Regions from separate parts of the Actinomadura fulvescens genome, predicted to be linked through region 1. Evidence: riboswitches for the same ligand, from Rfam matches in the RefSeq annotation. Region 1 holds a riboswitch; the other holds the start of a gene.

Region 1 (3,402 bases):
CGCGTCGTGCACCGACTTGCACACGTCGGTGATGGTCTCCTCGAACACGCCGTGCGTGGACGGGTACGTCACCATGATCGCGGACAGCTGCGCGCGGTGCTTGTCGATCTTGGCGTGCAGGTCGTCCAGATCGATGTTGCCCCGCTCGTCGCACTTGACCACGACGACCTTCATGCCCGCCATGACGGCGCTGGCGGCGTTGGTGCCGTGCGCCGAGGACGGGATCAGGCAGATCGTCCGGTCCTGGTCGCCGCGGGAGGCGTGGTAGCCGCGGATGGCCAGGAGCCCGGCCAGCTCGCCCTGCGAACCGGCGTTGGGCTGGACCGACACCTTCGCGTAGCCGGTGAGCTCGGCGAGCCAGGTCTCCAGCTCGCCGATCAGCTCCAGGTAGCCCTGGACCTGCTCGACGGGCGCGAACGGGTGGATGTCCGCGAACTCCGGCCAGGTGATCGGCTCCATCTCGGTGGTGGCGTTCAGCTTCATCGTGCAGGAGCCGAGCGGGATCATCGACCGGTCCAGCGCGATGTCGCGGTCCTGCAGCTTGCGCAGGTAGCGCAGCATGGCGGTCTCGGAGCGGTGCGCGTGGAACACCGGGTGGGTGAGGTAGGGGCTCTCGCGGCGCAGCACCTCGGGAATCGCCTGCGCGGCGGGCTCCGGCGCCGGCCCGGCCGGCCCGAACGCGGCGAGCACCGCGGCCACGTCGTCGGCGCCGGTGGTCTCGTCGCACGCGATCGCGAGATGGTCGTCGTCCACGAAACGCAGGTTGCGGCCGTTCTCCAGGGCCTTGGCGAGGATCTCGCGGGCGCGTCCGGGCACCCGCACGAGGACGGTGTCGAAGAAAGAGGCGTGGACGACCTCGGCGCCCGCCCGGCGGAGCCCCTCCGCGATCGCGGCGGCGTGCCCGTGGGTGCGCTCGGCGATCGCGGCCAGGCCCTCGGGGCCGTGGTAGACGGCGTACATGCTCGCCATGACGGCGAGCAGCACCTGCGCGGTGCAGATGTTGCTGGTGGCCTTCTCGCGCCGGATGTGCTGCTCGCGGGTCTGCAGCGCCAGCCGGTAGGCGGTGGCGCCGTCGGCGTCGACGGACACGCCGACCAGGCGGCCCGGCAGCTGCCGCTGGATGCCCTCGCGGACGGCCATGTAGCCCGCGTGCGGGCCGCCGAAGCCGTAGGGCACGCCGAAACGCTGCGACGAGCCGACGACGATGTCGGCGCCTGACTCGCCGGGCGGCCGCAGGAGGGTCAGCGCGAGCAGATCGGCGGCGACGACCACCTGGGCGCCGCGCTCGTGCGCGGCGGCGGTGACGGGCTCCAGGTCGCGCACCGCGCCGGAGGCGCCCGGGTACTGCAGGAGCACGCCGAAGAAGTCGCCGTCGGGCAGGCCGCCGGACAGGTCGGCGGTGACGACCTCGATGCCGAGCGGGACGGCGCGCGTCCGGATGACCTCGATCGTCTGCGGCAGCGCGTCGGCGTCGACCAGGAACGCGCCCGGGTCCTTGCGCTTGGACACCCGGTGCGCGAGCGCCATCGCCTCGGCCGCGGCGGTCCCCTCGTCCAGCAGCGAGGCGTTCGCGACCGGCAGCCCGGTCAGGTCGCTCACCACGGTCTGGAAGTTGAGCAGCGCCTCCAGCCGGCCCTGGGAGATCTCGGGCTGGTACGGGGTGTAGGCGGTGTACCAGCCGGGGTTCTCCAGGACGTTGCGCAGGATGACACCCGGCGTGTGCGTGCCGTGGTAGCCAAGGCCGATCATGGAGCGCACGACGGTGTTCCTGGCGGCGAACTCGCGCAGCCGCGCGATGGCCTGCGGCTCGCTCAGCGCCGGCGGCAGGTCCAGCGGCCGGTCGGTCCGGATCGCGCCGGGCACCGCGTCGCCGATCAGCGCCTCGGCGCTCGAATAGCCGATGGCCGCCAGCATCCGGGACTGGTCGTCGGGAGACGGCCCGATGTGCCGGTCGGCGAACGTGGACCGTGGGTGCTGCGGCGACGCCACCGGGGCGAAGTACTGGGCGGTCATTGGGGAAACCCTCCTGGGCTGCTGCGGTCGCTCAGGGCCGCCGTCGGCCCCGCTGGGCCGATGGCCGGTCTCCCCCTCTGTCATGGGCACCTGAGAGCTTCACCCGCGGAGCGGGGTTTCCCCTTCGGTGAGGATCCAACCCTCCGCCGAGGGATGGACGCCTGCTTTCCAGAGGTGCCTCGCCCAGCGGTCCTTTTGCCTGAGAGGTTCCGGGGAGGGTTGCCCCTTCGGCGCTCCACGCTGGCGGCGTGGAGTCTCTCCCGCACAGGGTCGACGGCATGTCCTGAAGGGAACTCTATCCAAAGACGACCGAAACGATCGACACGGCCCGCGGGCGCGGGCCCATGATCGGCGTTACCGGCCGGACGCGTACGATATGCACAGCTCACAGAGCCGCGGACCGGCCGCGGGCCGGGGAGCGAGACGAACAGGTGAGTCGGGTGAGACCGCACGGGGCGGGATGGCCCACCCCGCTCGACGAGGTGGCGCCGGGTCTGGGACGCTGATCACAGTGATGGTTCCGGACGGTGGTGCGGCATGACACAGGGCGTGACGCACGGCACGCGAAAGGGCGCCTCCGAGGCCCCGAGCGAGGCGCCCGAGCGCAGGCCCGGCGCCGCCGTCGCCGTGCCCGTCGACGAGCCCGCCCAGCCCGAGCGCATCCGCCGCCCGGGCGACGCCCTCCGGTTCGTGGCCGCCGTCGCCGGTCTCGCCGCGGTCCTGCTGCTGGTCTCGATCGCCCAGGGCACCGCGACCGGCCTGCAGAGCGACATCAAGGGGAGCACCGAGCGCGCCCCCCGGTTCCTGCTGACCATGGCCACGCTGATCTCCAGCTTCGGCGTGCTGGCCGTGCCGGTGGCGTTCGCGATCGAGCGGCTGTTCCGCAAGGACGGGGTACGGGTCGCGATCGCGCTGCTGGCCGCGGTGATCGCGTTCGTGCTCACCATCGTCCTGGACGACTGGGTGGTCCCCGTCGCACCCGGCGGCGTGCTGGACTCCCTCATCTGGGGCGACAGCAAGACCGCGCCCGTGCACACCGACATCACACCGGTCATCGCGTTCGTCACGGCGGTGGGGATGGCCGGCCGGGCACGCTGGCAGGCCGCCGTCTGGACCATGATCGGACTGGCGGCGCTGACCGGCCTGACCGCCTCGTACGCCTCGGTGGCGGCGCTGGCGGCCACCTACTTCCTCGGGCGGGCCATCGGCCACGGCACGCTGTACGCCGTCGGCACGCCCAATCCGCGCCCGTCCGGCACCGCCGTCATGAACGCCCTGGCGAAACTGGGCTACCGGCCGGTTCACGCCCGCCGCGTCCCCACTCCGGCGGACGAGCCCCGCGCCTACGACGTGGCGGTCGAGCAGGGCACCGGCCGGCGCCTTCCCCAC
Region 2 (3,402 bases), on a different contig from region 1:
CCGAGCTGACGCCGCTGACCGCGCTGCGGATCGGCGAGCTGGCCCTGGCGGCGGGCCTCCCCGAAGGCGTGCTCCAGATCCTGCCCGGCGCGGGCCCGGTGGCCGGAGCCCGGCTGGTCGGGCATCCGGACGTACGGAAGATCGTCTTCACCGGCTCGACCCGGGTGGGCACGCAGATCATGGCGGCCGCCGGACGGCAGGTGAAGCGGGTGACGCTGGAGCTCGGGGGCAAGAGCGCCAACATCGTCTTCGCCGACGCGGACCTGGAGAGGGCCGCGGCCACGGCGCCGTACGCCGTCTTCGACAACGCGGGCCAGGACTGCTGCGCCCGGTCCCGCATCCTCGTCGAGCGCACGGCCTACGACCGCTTCATGGAACTCCTCGAACCGGCCGTCCAGAACGTCGTCGTCGGCGATCCGGCCGATCCGCATACCGAGGTCGGGCCCCTCATCAGCGCCGCCCACCGGGACAAGGTCGCCGCGTACGTCCCCGAGGAGGCGGTGGCCTTCCGGGGAACGGCGCCGGACGGCCCCGGCTTCTGGTTCCCGCCGACCGTCCTCGCCACGTCCGCGTACGAGGACCTCCCGGCCTGGCACGAGGAGGTCTTCGGCCCGGTCGTGACCGTCGTCCCGTTCGACGACGAGGCCGACGCCGTACGGATCGCCAACGACACCCCGTACGGCCTGGCTGGCTCCATCTGGACCCGCGACCTCAGCCGGGGCATCCGCATGGCCCGCGGCGTCGAGGCGGGCAACCTCTCGGTCAACTCGCACTCGTCCGTCCGCTACTGGACCCCGTTCGGCGGATTCAAGCAGTCCGGCCTCGGCCGCGAACTCGGCCCGGACGCCCTGGACGCGTTCACCGAGACCAAGAACGTCTTCATCGCCACCGACTGAGGAGAGAGATGCAGCGTTTGCAGGACCGGGTGGCCGTCGTGACCGGCGGGGCGGGCGGCATCGGCCTCGCCACCGCGCGGCGGTTCGCCGCGGAGGGCGCCAAGGTCGTCGTCGCCGACATCGACGAGGCCGGGGGCAAGGCCGCCGCCGCCGAGGCCGGCGGGCGCTTCGTCAGGACGGACGTCACCTCCGAGGACGAGGTCGAGGCGCTCTACCGGGCGGCCCACGACGCCTACGGGCGCATCGACGTCGCGTTCAACAACGCCGGCGTCTCCCCGCCCGACGACGGCTCGATCCTGGAGACCGGCCTGGACGCCTGGCGGCGCGTCCAGGACGTCAACCTCACGAGCGTCTACCTGTGCTGCAAGCACGTGCTGCCCTACATGCGCGCCCAGGGCAGGGGTTCGATCATCAACACCGCCTCGTTCGTGGCGGTCATGGGCGCGGCCACCTCGCAGATCTCCTACACCGCCTCCAAGGGCGGCGTGCTGGCCATGTCCCGCGAGCTGGGCGTCCAGTTCGCCCGCGAGGGCATCCGCGTGAACGCGCTCTGCCCGGGCCCGGTCAACACCCCCCTTCTCCGGGAGCTGTTCGCCAAGGACCCCGAACGCGCCGCGCGCCGCCTGGTCCACGTGCCCGCCGGCCGGTTCGCCGAGGCCACCGAGATCGCCGCCGCGGTGGCCTTCCTCGCCTCCGACGACGCCTCGTTCGTCACCGCCGCCGAGTTCCTCGTGGACGGCGGCATCTCGGGCGCCTACGTGACCCCGCTCTGATCGGGCGGGTCCGGCCGGTGGTCGGGCGGTGTCGGCGCTGCTAGCCTGGGGCGAGCCGATGATCCCGTGCGGGAGAGTGCCCTGGCAGCCGGCCAGGGACGCCGAAGGAGCAAATCCTCCCCGGAACCTCTCAGGCCCACGGACCGCACGGACCAGGCGACCTCTGGAAAGCGGGGACCAAGCGTCCCCCGCCGAAGGTGAAAGCCCTCCGGGGTGAAGCTCTCAGGCGCCGATGACAGAGGGGGAGGCCCCGACGAGCCCGGTGCGCGGGTGGGACCATGGAGATCACGCGCGCCCGCCAACAAGGAGCCGACCCATGTCCGTCGATCCCAAGAAGACGCCGCTGTACGACGTCCATGAGGACCTCGGGGCCAACCTCGTCGACTTCGCCGGCCATCTGATGCCGCTGCGGTACGCGAGCGAGACCGCCGAGCACACCGCGGTGCGCACCGGTGCCGGGCTCTTCGACCTCTCCCACATGGGCGAGATCTTCCTCAACGGCCCCCAGGCCGGGGCCGCCCTCGACCACGCGCTCGTCGGCAACCTGTCGCCGATGGCGGTGGGCAAGGCCCGCTACACCATGATCTGCGCGCCGGACGGCGGCGTCCTCGACGACCTGATCGTCTACCGGCTGGCCGACGAGACCTGGATGGTCGTGGCCAACGCGGCCAACGTCGCGGTCGTGCGGGACGCCCTGGTCGAGCGGGTGGCGGGATTCGAGGCGCGGGTCGACGACCGGTCGGCCGAGTACGCGCTGATCGCCCTGCAAGGACCGCGGGCGCAGGAGATCCTCGCCGGGTTCACCGACGCGCCGCTGCCGGAGCTGCGCTACTACGCGATCTTCGCGGCCAAGGTGGCGGGGATCGACGCGCTGCTCGCGCGGACGGGCTACACCGGCGAGGACGGCTTCGAGCTGTTCGTCGACTCCGGCGACGCCGTGGCGATGTGGCGGGCGCTCGCCGAGGTCGACGGTGTCGTGCCGTGCGGGCTCTCCTCGCGCGACACGCTCCGGCTTGAGGCGGGCATGCCTCTGTACGGCAACGAGCTGACCGCCGAGACCTCGCCGTACGAGGCGGGCCTCGGCCGCGTCGTGAAGCTGGACAAGCCGGGCGACTTCGTCGGCAAGGCGGCCCTGGCGGCGCAGGCCCAGACCCCTCCTGGCCGTAGGCTCGTGGGACTGGTCGCGCGCGGCAGGCGGGCGCCCAGGAAGGGCTACGAGGTCGTCACGTCCGACGGCACGCCGTGCGGAGTGGTGACGAGCGGCGCCCCGTCGCCCACACTGGGCAAGCCGATCGCCATGGCGTACGTCGACAGCGGCGTCACGGAGACCGAACTCGCGGTGGACGTCCGCGGCCGGCGGGAGCCCGTCGACGTGGTCACCCTGCCGTTCTACAAGCGTTCCTGAGACGTGTAGACCTGAGTCCTCACTGAGACCTGAATCTGGGAGAGAGAAACATCGTGAGCGTTCCGGAGCAGCTCCGTTACAGCGAAGAGCACGAGTGGGTGTCCGGCCTCGAGAACGAGGGCGGCGTCGTCACGGTCGGCATCACCCAGCACGCGGCCGACGCTCTCGGCGAGATCGTCTACCTGGAGCTGAGCTCCGGCGAGGGCGACACCGTCGAGGCGGGCGAGACCTGCGGCGAGGTCGAGTCGACCAAGTCGGTCAGCGACCTGTACTCCCCCGTCAGCGGCGAGATCACCGCGATCAACTCCGCCGTGATCGACGAGCCCAA

The links. A riboswitch is a leader RNA that binds a small molecule or an ion and turns the genes downstream of it on or off. The one in region 1 is predicted to bind glycine.
Region 2: another riboswitch for glycine. It lies ahead of gcvT (glycine cleavage system aminomethyltransferase GcvT); the one in region 1 lies ahead of gcvP (aminomethyl-transferring glycine dehydrogenase).

Annotation. Positions count from the first base shown of each region.
Region 1 covers NZ_BAAATD010000003.1:527,925-531,326, forward strand. Annotated here, with positions in the region: gene gcvP (aminomethyl-transferring glycine dehydrogenase) at 1-2,013, opposite strand, end outside; glycine riboswitch at 2,084-2,190, opposite strand; glycine riboswitch at 2,191-2,286, opposite strand; gene ABD333_RS14535 (flippase-like domain-containing protein) at 2,551-3,402, shown strand, end outside.
Region 2 covers NZ_BAAATD010000004.1:277,238-280,639, reverse strand. Annotated here, with positions in the region: gene ABD333_RS17055 (aldehyde dehydrogenase family protein) at 1-896, shown strand, start outside; gene ABD333_RS17050 (3-oxoacyl-ACP reductase) at 905-1,669, shown strand; glycine riboswitch at 1,729-1,825, shown strand; glycine riboswitch at 1,827-1,918, shown strand; gene gcvT (glycine cleavage system aminomethyltransferase GcvT) at 1,986-3,074, shown strand; gene gcvH (glycine cleavage system protein GcvH) at 3,128-3,402, shown strand, end outside.